Regions from separate parts of the Lysinibacillus sp. Y5S-8 genome, predicted to be linked through region 1. Evidence: riboswitches for the same ligand, from Rfam matches in the RefSeq annotation. Region 1 holds a riboswitch; each other region holds the start of a gene.
What was found. A riboswitch is a leader RNA that binds a small molecule or an ion and turns the genes downstream of it on or off. The one in region 1 is predicted to bind cobalamin.
Positions count from the first base shown of each region.

Region 2: linked by a shared signal. The riboswitch ahead of V6670_RS13670 ((2Fe-2S) ferredoxin domain-containing protein) and the one ahead of nikA (nickel ABC transporter substrate-binding protein) in region 1 are both predicted to bind cobalamin.
Region 3: linked by a shared signal. The riboswitch ahead of cobT (nicotinate-nucleotide--dimethylbenzimidazole phosphoribosyltransferase) and the one ahead of nikA (nickel ABC transporter substrate-binding protein) in region 1 are both predicted to bind cobalamin.

Region 1 is NZ_CP145889.1:2,364,719-2,369,119, reverse strand. Features, by position in the region: gene nikB (nickel ABC transporter permease) at 1-192, opposite strand, end outside; gene nikA (nickel ABC transporter substrate-binding protein) at 267-1,880, opposite strand; cobalamin riboswitch at 2,268-2,461, opposite strand; gene metE (5-methyltetrahydropteroyltriglutamate--homocysteine S-methyltransferase) at 2,632-4,401, opposite strand, start outside.
Region 2 is NZ_CP145889.1:2,813,913-2,818,313, reverse strand. Features, by position in the region: gene V6670_RS13680 (energy-coupling factor ABC transporter substrate-binding protein) at 1-155, opposite strand, end outside; gene V6670_RS13675 (energy-coupling factor ABC transporter permease) at 159-905, opposite strand; cobalamin riboswitch at 1,048-1,233, opposite strand; cobalamin riboswitch at 1,491-1,673, shown strand; gene V6670_RS13670 ((2Fe-2S) ferredoxin domain-containing protein) at 1,820-2,191, shown strand; gene cobJ (precorrin-3B C(17)-methyltransferase) at 2,196-3,863, shown strand; gene V6670_RS13660 (sirohydrochlorin chelatase) at 3,878-4,401, shown strand, end outside.
Region 3 is NZ_CP145889.1:1,257,101-1,261,501, reverse strand. Features, by position in the region: gene V6670_RS05865 (trimeric intracellular cation channel family protein) at 168-773, shown strand; gene cobT (nicotinate-nucleotide--dimethylbenzimidazole phosphoribosyltransferase) at 849-1,904, opposite strand; cobalamin riboswitch at 1,998-2,174, opposite strand; gene V6670_RS05855 (DMT family transporter) at 2,247-3,101, opposite strand; gene V6670_RS05850 (hypothetical protein) at 3,390-3,785, shown strand; gene V6670_RS05845 (rhodanese-like domain-containing protein) at 4,205-4,401, opposite strand, start outside.

The DNA of each region.
Region 1 (4,401 bases):
CGTCCCTAGTTCTTCACGTAATGCCTGAACAGCTTCCTCGGTTGGAGCAACTCTTGCCAATCGTAGGATGACCTCAGCAGGCTCTATCGGTACAAAACGAATAAATACAAAGGTTAGGATGGAAACTCCTAGTAAGACAAACGGCAAAGTCAAAATTCTTTTTAAACAAAACATCCATGTCGATTCATACATGCTGTCACTTCCTACTCACTCCTATGATAAAGAGAGAGCTGTCTTTGCAAGACATACTCTCTCTTTTATTTTTATTACTCTTTATCCATTTGTGCATAGGGAATATCATATTCAGATGCACGTGGAGCAAAATCCTTCATATACGGTTGATAAATTACATTATTTGTTTCGTAAGAGATAGGATAGAAAAGTGCTTGATCATGGAATATGGATAAAATATCCGTGTAAAGCTGCACTCGTTCCTCTTCATCTGTTCCCACTAATAATTGATGGATTTTCGTATCGATGTCTGTGGCGTTAGGTAAGCCTAATTTTGCCTCATAAACACCACTAGCATTTGGCGTAGCTGACTCATTTGCAAAGCTATGTGGATCGGTTGGTGGTCCGTTTGTACGCCAGAAATTAATATCCACCTGATCATCCATTAATTTTTGAAGACCGACCATCACATCTGCACCTTCTAAGTTCAACTGTACCCCTATTTTTGCTAGTTCACCTTGCATTAATTCCGCCATTGGCTTTTGGATTGCATCTGTTGCGATGTAGATTAAATCTAATGATAATGGTTGCCCGTTTTTCGAACGAATTTTTTCGCCCTTCTGTAACGTCCACCCTGCCTCATCTAGTAGTTGCTGCGCTTTTTCAGGATTATATAAGATTGGTGCTAACTCTATATTGGCATAAGGAATGGCATCCCAAAATAATGTGTTAGCCACTTTTTCTGTACCATGTGTAATACTGTCAACCATTTGTTCCTTATTGATAGCATATTGAATGGCCTGACGAACCTTTAATTCGGCTAACGGACCCGACTGAGTATTGAAGAGTAACGCTTTCGTAGACAAAGGCTCAGAGGTAGCGGTTTTGTATTTACTGCTATCTTTTAAATACGTATAGTTATCTAAACTAATGATGCCACGACCATAAATTAAATCTAATTCCTCGTTTTCAAATGCTAATGAAATCGATTCTGAATCTGGGATAATTTTAACTTTAATTTGTTCTACGAGAGGCTTTTCTCCCCAATAGTTTTCGTTGCGACTAAATAAAGCATATTCATCTTTTTTGTACTCGGTTAATACCCATGGACCTGTTCCAATAGGTGCCTTGATCGAATCTTGTGTCGCATCTCCGGCTGGGAATCCATTATCCCCTAAAAAACGGAATGGTCTTACAAAGGCAAGCTCGTTTAAGACAGGATAATAAGGTTCATCTAATTGCAAGCGAATTGTAAAATCATCCACTTTCACAACCTCTTTCATATGGTTGACCATACCCATCCAAGAATGCATGTCCCGATCCGCTAATACTGCATTGAAATTACGAATCACATTATCTGCATTAAACGCAGTTCCGTCTGAATACTTAACATCTTTTCTTAAATGAAAAGTATAAGTAGTTTTATCTTCTGATATGTCCCAGCTTTCAGCTAGCTTTGGGCTAACAGTTCCATCGTCGTTGTATTCCACCAAGGATTCATAGACCATCGCTTGTGCGGTCATTTGATTGGGTAAATATGTATGGGGGTTCAAAGGGCCGACATCTAATGGCCACCCAATTGTTATCATTTTTTCATTTGTTTGCTGTGTTCCTGTCTCTCCCTTTTCTTGATCTGTGCTTGTACAACCAGCAAGTACGCTGAAAGTTAACACAAGGATGAAGGGAAGTACATACTTAGTCAATCTCATTTTCTGTCTCCTATCTCTATTCGTGGTACAAATGAATCTACTTATAGATAGATGGAAAGAAGGTATCAACAATGCGTTCAAATTTTTCGAGCTAACGAGTAGAAGTTGATCTGCATTGTGCTAACACCTTTTCAAAGTTTGTGATATCCGCTAGAGGCTTTAGACACACCGACATTGCCATAGGACGTGGTGCTTTTTGACGTTCAGAGGGCATTTAAACAGCCATTGACTATTTATCTTCTTCTATAGAAAAAGAAGTCTTCTGTATGTGCCACTACCAAAACATTTGCTGAATCAAACTAAAAAAACCTTATTCTAAAAAAGAATAAGGACAGAAAAACTTACAATGAGTAAGCCTCCATCCATCTCCCTATCTTTCGTAGATCATCAATGAATCTCCTTACAAGCAGGCATTCTGGCTCATGAATCATGATTTTGCTTCACCTTCCCAAGTAATCACTCAGTGGTATTTGAAACAAAACTCCTCATTTACAGCTGCGGGACAGCATGGGATTTACACCCATTTTCCTTTTAATTGAATGAAAGTCTTTTTCACTCAAACTTGTAATGATCGCTATGAAATTCGTTATAAACATAACATGCTCGATTGTTCACGTCAATTTTATTTTCTGAATATAATAAAAATCTTAAAAGAATGAAACAACAAAAGACCAGGTCCCTTTTTTCCTGGTCTTTGTTGTATTTCGGAGAGAAGATGTAGTAGTTGTAGTAGATTTATAAAATGATGTCGTTATCTCGAGATAGATTGTTGTACTTCCTGGCGTAATGTTTTCGTTGCAGCAACCATATTAGCCAAAGCCGCAACAGTTTCAGTTTCTTTTCTTGTTTTTAAACCACAATCTGGGTTCACCCAAAATTGATGGCGATCTAACACCTGTAAACTATCTCTCATAATAGTTAGCATTTCTTCCTTGCTTGGCACACGAGGACTATGAATATCATAAACGCCTAAGCCAATGCCCTTTTGATAAGGTTGCCCTTGCAGTGATGTAATGAGCTCCCCGTGACTTCTTGATGTTTCAATGGAAATCACGTCTGCATCAAGTGCACTAATCGGTTCGATGAAATCGTTAAATTCGCAGTAGCACATATGTGTATGGATTTGTGTTTCATCTTTGACACTAGCTGTAGCCAGCTTAAAGGAATTAACAGCCCATTCTAAGTAAGCTCCCCATTCTTCTTTTCGTAGCGGTAAACCTTCTCTTAGAGCTGGCTCATCCACTTGAATAATTGAAATACCTGCGTTTTCTAGTGCCTCAACCTCTTTGCGAAGTGCTAATGCAATTTGATAAGCGACATCTTTACGTGACAGATCGTCTCGCACAAAGGACCAATTTAATATCGTCACTGGTCCTGTCAGCATACCTTTTACAAAGCGCTTTGTTAAGCTTTGAGCATAGGCTGACTCTTTTACAGTTATTGCTGACGACCACGCAACATCTCCATAAATGATCGGTGGCTTGACACAGCGCGAGCCATAGGAAACGACCCAAGCTTTTTTTGTAAAGGCAAAGCCAGTCAGCTTTTCACCAAAGTATTCAACCATGTCTGTACGCTCAAATTCACCGTGAACGAGTACATCGATATCTAGTTCCTCTTGTATCGTAATCCAGCGTTTTGTTTCCTGCTCTATAAATGCTTCGTAGGCTTCATTCGATAATTGTTTTTTACGCCAAGCATTACGATTCCTTTTCACCTCATCAGATTGTGGGAAGCTTCCGATTGTCGTTGTTGGAAATAGCGGTAACGCTAACGCTTGCTGCTGCATCTTTTGACGCTGAGCAAATTCACTATGTCGTTCAAAATCTTGCGTTGTCACAGTTTGAACTGCTTGATGGATCAACTTGTTTTGACGGATTGGATGGTTTTTTAGAGCCTCAATTGCCTTCATACTTTCAGAAAAATTATGCTGTAAGATACCCTCTGTATCTCGTCTACATTTAGTTAGCTCCGTGATTTCTACAATCTTTTCATCTGCGAAGGCTAAGGCATGCTTCAGAACAGGGTCAATCTCATTTTCAAGAGCAGTTGTGATCGGTACATGTTGTAGATTGCTGGATGGTTGAATCCATAGCTCTGATGCATTACTTAAATGCTCAATTGCCTGAATTGTAGCATTGACCTCCGCTAAGTTGGAACGCCAAATATCACGTCCATTAACAACCCCGACTGCCAATACTTTGTCCTGAGGGAAACCATATTGACGAAGTGACTCCATATTTCCTTTATAGCCATGAACAAAGTCTAGGCCAAATCCTTCTACAGGCAATGTAATCAATGTTTCATAGCCGCATAATGCTTCAAAATAAGTTTGCAGCATGATTTTCGCTTCTGGAACGGCAACGGCTAACTGGTCGTAAATCTCTTGCACAAGCTTGATGTCTGCTGGATCAAGGGTTGTGACAAGTGATGGCTCTTCTAGTTGAATCCAATTTGCACCTGCCTCCACTAATTCTTTTAATACTTGCGTATAGAGCGGTATTAGAGCTAATAAGTATTC
Region 2 (4,401 bases), 450 kb from region 1:
AAGCTTTCAAACCACGGTTCATATTCTGCATTGATTTCGCCAATGGCTGCTTCTGCCTCTCCATCAGCACCACCAAATTCTGCACCTTTTTGTATAAACAATGGAATGATAGCTAACAGCACAACAATCGCTAATAGTAATAAATTTCGTTTCATCTACTAATGTGCCTCCTTTGTTGAGAAAACACGCAACATTTTTAATTCGCTGACATTGTACTTTTTCAAGAAATTCATCACAATGACCGTTAAAATTCCTTCACTCACCGCTAACGGAATTTGAGTTAAGGCAAAAATACCTGCGAACTTTGTAAACGATGCCATAAAGCCGCCAACCTCTGAAGGGAAGGCTAATGCTAACTGTACAGAAGTCACAACATATGTACCTAAGTCACCAAGCATCGCAGCAAAAAAAACAGCTAGTGAAAATGACAACCCTATTTTTTGAGCCCCTTTAAAGACAAAGTAAGCAATAAATGGGCCTACAATCGCCATAGAGAAGGCGTTCGCTCCTAAAGTGGTAATCCCACCATGTGCTAATAATAAAGATTGGAATAATAAAACAATCGTTCCGATGACACTCATAGCTAGAGGTCCGAATAAAACCGTTCCAAGTCCAACACCAGTTGGGTGGGAGCAACTACCTGTAACCGAAGGGATTTTTAACGCCGACAGCACAAAAGCAAAGGCTCCTGAAAGACCTAAAAGCATTTTGGTTTCAGGGTTTTCTTCAATCGTTTTGCGAATGGAGCGCAATCCTAGAATAATAAATGGGATAGAGATGACCCACCAAAAAATAGCCCATTCGATTGGTAAAAAACCTTCCATGATATGCATAGCAAAGGCACGTTTTGGCACGAGTAAAAAGGCCAATAAAAAATAACTAAGTTTCCACCATGAAAATTTCAACAGCTTTCCTCCTTACTAATAGATTTTTAGAATGTAGCGTGCGTAAATAAAAAAGCACTTCTCCGTTGTTGGAAAAGTGCATAGCTAAAAAAGCAAATAACATTCTCATCTGCTAAGCCGCACACCTATCCTCGTAGGCTGAAACGATCACATATTTTTCGGCAGGTCTCCTGGCTCTAGTTCAACACTTTATAGGTCTTCCCATCCGTTGGACAGTGACATGTTCTATAAAGCTCCCTAATACAGTGGCGGGACCGCGCCGGACTCAAACCGGCTTCCCTTTTAAGCAAAATGATAAGTATTTTACACCGAAAAAACATTAAGTTGTGAGATTTCACGACAAAGTGTAACATGATTTTCCATAAATATGCTATACTTTTTTTAAAAATATTTTCAATTGAAGGTCAATGGAGAAAATTCTGATAACTACTGAATTGTCATAAATAAGGAGATATTATAATTTTTATACCCGGTCTACACACAAAATTGATAAAATTGTCATAAATTTTTATAGAAATATTGAAATTTTAAAATAATGAGATATGATAGAGACAGTTTTCTATTCTATAAAGAAGATAATAAATTTCATATAAAACGTCGATAAGTGCTCGAATAACTCGAGATAATAGGGAAATTGGTGAAAATCCAATACAGCCCCCGCTACTGTAATAGCTGATGAAATCGCAAAGCCACTGGTGCAAACTTGGGAAGGCGCGATAGTAAAATGAAGCTTAAGTCAGGAAACCTGCTTATTTGATTGTGCATGCAAACTTTTCGGAGGGAGAAGTTGAAGCGAGAGCGAGTACCTGTATTTTATTTTATTCGTTTTTATTTGGCTTCTACAAAACCTTTACTCTCCGTAATTAGAGTAAAGGTTTTTCTTTTTCCAGAAAGCAAATGAGGGGAGACAGAAGATGACAACATGGAATTTAGAGGGGATGAAAACACATCTCTTTATTTGTAATGGTAGTAGCTGCATGAACAAAGGTGGGGAGGAAATTACCCTAGCTATTCGAGAAGAAATACAACAGCAAGCACTTGATCAAGAGATACATACAACAAGAACGCGCTGTAATGGACGATGCAAGGATGCTTGTGTGGTCATCGCCTATCCGCAAGGGAATTGGTATCGTGTACCATCAACAGAGCATGCTAGAACACTCGTACAAGATTTACATCATGAATCCTTATACAACGAACATGTCTTTACACTTCGTGAAGGTACATTACAGCGTACAGCACAAACGACAGCCATTAAAGGGATCGAAAAGGTGAAAGAGGGGTAACAACATGGCGCAAAAAGGAAAAATTTTCGTAGTGGGCTTTGGACCTGGAGACTTTAAGCATATTACGACACGGGCGGTAGAGGCATTACAACAAAGTGATATGATCATAGGCTACAAAACCTACGTGGAGTTGATTCAAGATTTAGTCAGTGCGAAGTCGATTGTCAGTACTGGAATGACCGAAGAGGTGTCCCGTGCGCAGGAAGCGGTTCGCCAAGCAGAGGCTGGAAGCATTGTCTCAGTCATTTCAAGTGGTGATGCGGGTGTCTATGGTATGGCGGGATTAGTGTATGAGGTATTGATTGAGCTAGGCTGGACAGAAGCAACGGGGATTGAGGTAGAAATTGTCCCTGGTATTTCTGCTATCAATTCATGTGCTAGCTTACTTGGTGCCCCGATTATGCATGATGCCTGTACGATTAGTTTAAGTGACCATCTAACACCATGGAATTTAATTGCCAAGCGCGTCGAGGCAGCCGCTATGGCGGATTTTGTAATCGCTTTATACAACCCAAAAAGCGGTCGCCGAACAAGACAAATTGTCGAAGCACAGCGCATTCTCTTAGAGTATCGTTCGCCTGACACACCAGTAGGACTTGTGAAAAGTGCTTACCGCGATCGTCAAGAAGTGACGATGACAACATTAGCCGAAATGCTGGAGCATGATATTGGAATGCTGACGACAGTCATTATTGGTAATTCGTCGACATTTTTCTATGACAATAAAATGATTACACCACGTGGCTATCAACGTAAATATACATTGGGTGAAGAAAAACAACCATTACGTCCACATCAACGTTTACGTGAAGAAAATGAACCTTGGGCAATGAACCAAGAGACAGGGACTGCACGACAAGACTTTACAGCAGATCCTAATGCAGGGCGTTTTAATAAACCCAGTGTAGCCGCTACGCCAAAGCCGAAAAAAACAGCACTTGAAATGGCTACAGCGGCACTCGCAATGGTGAAAGGAACAAGTGCAGTCAAAGTAACGCCGAAGCTTGTACAGCAAAAAATAGAATCAATTTTTGAATTAGCTGTAAGCCCAGGAGTGGTGAATAAGTTTTTCACACCTCAGCAAATGATGACGTTAGCAGAGGTCGTTGGGGAAGAGGGAACGATGGAATATACACCAGACCATCAAATCCATTTGAAAATCCCAACGACTGCCCCTGAACGTATTACGGAGAAACTACAGGAAGTAGGCTTTTTATTAGCGCCGATTGGTGATGTGCTATCCTTGAAGGCTTGTGATTTTTGCTATGGTGAAAAGGCCGATTCGATTCCTTATGCAGAAGAGATACAACAAAAATTAGGTGGTATGTCTTTGCCGAAAACATTAAATATCGGCTTTAACGGCTGTGGTATGGCCTGTTACAGGGCTGTATTTGATGATATTGGTATTGTCTATCGCAAAAGTAAATTTGATGTCTTTATTGGGGCGAAGCCAGTTGGTCGTACGGCCCATGCAGCACAGCCTGTTGTAGAAGGGTTGGAGCCTGAACAACTGATTCCACTAATTACAGATATTATTGAAGAATATAAAGCAAATGCCCACCCAAATGAACGTTTATTTAAATATTTTAAACGTGTGAAAAAGATATTGCATTTTACGTATCAAGATATGTCTTCCAAAATAAAAGTAGAGCCAGCTCCGTGCGGCGACTAGTAAGGAGAAAAGAGATGAAAGCTATTTTATTTGTCGGCCATGGGAGCCGTTTAGCAGCAGGAAATGATGAGGTACGTACATTTATTGAACAAATGACACCGCGTATTGATGCACAATTTTTAGTGGAAACATGTTTCCTAGAATTTGCTTCACCGAACATCGAAGAAGGCATTACGAATTGTGTGAAGAAAGGGGCTACAGAGGTTCATGTAATTCCGATTATTTTACTTCATGCAGGCCATTCAAAGCTGCATATTCCAGCAGAGATCGAGCATGCGCGTGAGCATTATCCGAACATTACATTTACCTATGGTCAAACCATTGGCATTCATGATGAAATATTTGCGATTTTACAAGATCGTCTAGCGGAAATTGGTTTTCATTCAGAACAAGAGCAACAAGATACAGCCATTTTATTGATTGCACGAGGTGGCAGTGATCCATCTGCAAATGGTGATTTTTATAAAATTACACGACTTTTATGGGAAAAATTACCTGTTAAATATGTGGAAAGTGCATTTATGGGCGTAACAGATCC
Region 3 (4,401 bases), 1.1 Mb from region 1:
CCTATTGTTTCTAAGCGAATTTTACGCTAAGCTAATGTGCGGACTTACTTCAAGAAGCGTATGTAATGACTGATTTTGGCTATTAAATTCATAGATTCTGTTACGTCAAAAAAAGTCTTTTAACTTTAAAAAAAGAAGTTCATTTATTGATAGAAGGGGTGAAAGGGATGGCTTGGGAGGTTTTTAGTATTATTGGAACAATTGCCTTTGCTATTTCTGGGGCAATCATTGCCATGGAAGAAGAATACGATTTATTCGGTGTATATATACTCGGTATTGTCACTGCTTTTGGTGGAGGAGCTATTCGAAATTTACTCATCGGGCTGCCTGTCACAACCTTATGGGGACAGGATATGATGTTTCAAATTGCACTAGCTGCGATTACGATATTTTTTATCTTCCCACATCATCTGATTCAGCATTGGCATCGTTGGGGCAACTTCACAGATGCCATTGGCTTATCCGCGTTCGCTATTCAAGGTGCACTCTATGCAGTGAAACTAGATATGCCAATTAGCGCAGTCGTTGTAGCTGCTGTTTTAACAGGTTCAGGTGGTGGTATTGTGCGAGATTTATTAGCTAGACGGAAGCCACTAGTTCTCCGTGATGAAGTCTATGGTGTTTGGGCTGCTCTCGCAGGGCTTGTTATCGGATTTGAAGTTTTGACAGGAGACATTTTCCTTTATGTATTATTTGCAGTGATTACAGCATTACGCATTCTTTCCTATATGATGAAGTGGCGTTTGCCTTTGCGTAGGTTGAATCGGGCATAGATACTGTAATTGAATAAAAAAATGAATAAGCGCAAAGAGTTCATTAACTATTTGCGCTTATTTGTTATTCAGTAACTATTTAGCCAAAAGATTCATGGCTTCTTCTAATGTCACCATATTTTTCATCATAGAACAAGCAGCATCTAAAAGAGGAAAGGCTAGAGCAGCACCAGAGCCTTCGCCTAATCGCATGTTCATATGCAGCATTGGCTCTACACCAAGTAATGATGCGGCAATTTTAGCCCCTGGTTCCTCTGAAGCATGGGAAGGTATGATAAAGTCTTTTACTTTCGGTTCAATTTGATAAGCAATAAGCGCAGCAATAGTCGAAATAAAACCATCAATAATAACAGGTTTTCGGTGACTTGCGGCAGCCAGCATGATACCAGCCATAGCCCCAATCTCTAGCCCTCCAACTTTAGCTAGAACATCAATAATATCGTTAGGATTGGGTTGGTTGAGAGTAATTGCTTTTTCAATTACTGCTGCTTTATGAGCAATCCCTCCTTGACCAACTCCTGCACCAAACCCTGTTATTTCAATAGGGTCATAGCCAGTCAAAGCAGCTAATATGGCAGTGCTCGGCGTTGTATTACCAATGCCCATTTCACCTGTTCCAAGTAGGTTGGCTCCTTTTGTGATTTCATCTGTTGCCACATGAATCCCCACTTCAATGGATTGAATAGCCTCTTCTCTTGACATAGCAGGGCCCTGTGCCATGTTATCTGTGCCATGTTTAATTTTATGAATGATGACACCTGCATCAAGCGGAATATCTTCTTTTACCCCAACATCTACTGTTACTACCTTTGCATTGGTAATGCCCGCAATCGCACAAACGCCTGTACCTCCCTTAGGAAAATTTAATGTTTGAAAGACCGTAACATCTTGTGGATTCGTTGTTATGCCTTCCTCACAAACGCCATGATCTGCTGCACAGACAATCATCACTTTTTTGTCGACCATTGGATATAGTTGTCCTGTTATGCCTGAAAGCTGTACGGCAAGTGATTCTAGTTTACCCAAGCTACCTGGGGGCTTACAAAGCGCATCAATTCGCTTTCTAGCTTGCTCCATACTATCCATATCAGCCCCTGGGATATTTTGAATCGTGTCTTGTAATAATTGCATTATTGTTTCTCCTCTCGTTCTACATGAAGACAAAATAAAAAGTCTGTAGTTTATTGTCATGACAAATAAACTACAGACTTTTCCATCATCTATATACTTCTGAAGCAAGTAGGCAGGTCTCCTGGCTCAAGCTCAACATATCATCGTGCCTTCCCAGCGATTCGCTAGTGGCATTTACGATGACACTCCCTTATACAGTGGCGGGTCCGCTAAAGTTTTTCACTTTATTCCCTATTCTCCCTATTGGGCACCTAATGCTTTTATTAAACTATTTATAATCTACGACAGCGTATTTTTTCTGTCAATATTAGAATACTTGCCTTGTACCATTTCTTCGGTTACCTATTCTTTTTCTATTTCGCTTAGCAATGTTGAGCCTAATAATAGGACCGCTCCTATTATTTGTAGAAGCGCCATTTTTTCTCCTATAATCATCGTGGAAATTACTAATGATGTCAGTGGATCAATATAGCTAAGAATGGCTATACTTTGTCCTTTTAACTGTGACATGCCTAAAAAGAACAATAAAAATCCAACCCCTGCATGGACAATGCCTAATGTAATTAATAATAGGACTGACTCAAAACTGATTTTCATGACCTGAAATCCTGTAGTTCCAATTAGATAGAAGCCAAGGAAAAATGCTGCTAAAGAAAGTTGAATCATTGTATTTTCTGGTTCCTTTAAGCCGCATATAAATTTATTTGTCAATGTTAGCGCTGTGTAAAAGCATGCCGCGATAAGACCGTAGACAATGCCTATAAAATGCTCACTGTCCCCAGTGCCTTGACTTTGGACAATCAAATATAGTCCAATAAGGGCCACACAGACATATATTATTTTTCTGCCAACTAGCTTCTCTTTTAAAATAATTGGAGATAAACAGATAACGAGTACTGGTGCAAAATAATAACTCAATGCAGCATTGGCAATCGTTGTTGCTTTATAAGCCTGAAATAAAAAAATCCAGTTCCCACTCAAGGCGATACTAGAAAGTATTAATTTCCATTTATTTTTTATAATCTCTAATTTCGAAAAACTTTCCTTTTTATAAATAAAAATCACTACTAAAAAATGAGCACCTATTAAACTCATCCAAAAAGCGATTTCACTTGAAGATAAAGGAATATACTTGGCAAAAACACCAACTGCTCCAAAAATAATCATGGATAATACAAATGCTAATTTTCCGCTCATTACAAATTCCTACTTTCTACGTATAAAGTATTAACCTATACAGTAGAATCTATTGAAAATGAGCAAACTGTTATTGTATGCCTAAACAGTAGATTCTACTGTAAAGACATTGTTGGGGGTGCTATTGAACGAAACATACAAAATCCCTCCTTCACCTATATAATTGTAACATATTTCTGAAAATTAAAGAGTAAGTTTTATAAAGAAAGGGGTCACTAATCCCTTCATACTATTATGAGTATGTACAATGTAAGATAGGTCATAAATTTTCTTTGAGGAGGAGTTAGGATGAATGCAAGAGAATTGAGAAATGCTATTGCGGAGACTTGTGAAAATTATGATAGTCACTACGCTCAGTTAGTGAAACCAATCAATCAGTTATTAATGAATGTCAATGCTAACATAAGTAACGAAACAGCGAATATAATCATCGAAAATCTGAAGTTATATTATAGCGGGGATAAATACATGACGGAATGTCACTTCGATGAGAGTGAAAATTTCTTAAAAGATGGTCTTGAGCTTCTTCAAAATGGGGATCTTGCGAATGGTGCTTTACAAATATATGGTGCTGGTTTAAATTTTTCCAGTTATGCTTCAAAGGTTCGTGGGCAAAAAAATGTGAATCCGTATAGTAACTTTGAAAAAAATTTCAGCCTCATCATGAACACACTCCGAAAATAAGTATATAAAAAAGGTGATGTCAATGATAGAAACAGCCACTTTGAAAGGCAAGGGGTTGATTTCCGTTCCGCCAGCGTCCTTTCCAGGGGGCGTCCGATGAGCCGCTTCACTCACTGCGTTCGCTACAAGGTCTCCTCTGTGACGCTAAATCCTCTAGGAGTGACGCTGGCTCCACTCCAATCAACCATATGTAAAAGTGTCTTTTCTCTTTCATACGAGCCGTAGTGAAGACCTTTGCTAAATTTTTATAGATTGGAGTGGAAGGCTACTTGACTCCCGTGGGATAAAGAGACAGGCGAGCCCCTGCACGGAGGAAGCGGCTCGGCGCTCGCTCACAGGAAAGCAAGTAGCCTGCAACGGAAATCCATTTTCACCCTTCACAAAAATGCTATGGATGGTTTTGTTTTTCATTTTGGCATTTATTTAAATTCTAATTCTCCATCGTAAGCTAGCATGCCGCCTTCAAGATTTGTTACATCAAATCCTTGCGCTTCTAAATAAGCACATGCATTAGCAGAACGAGCACCAGCCTTACAAACAACAATATATGACTTTTCTACGTCTAATTCCTCTAAACGTTCCGGGATTGTCCCAAGGGCAATGTGCTTGGCACCAG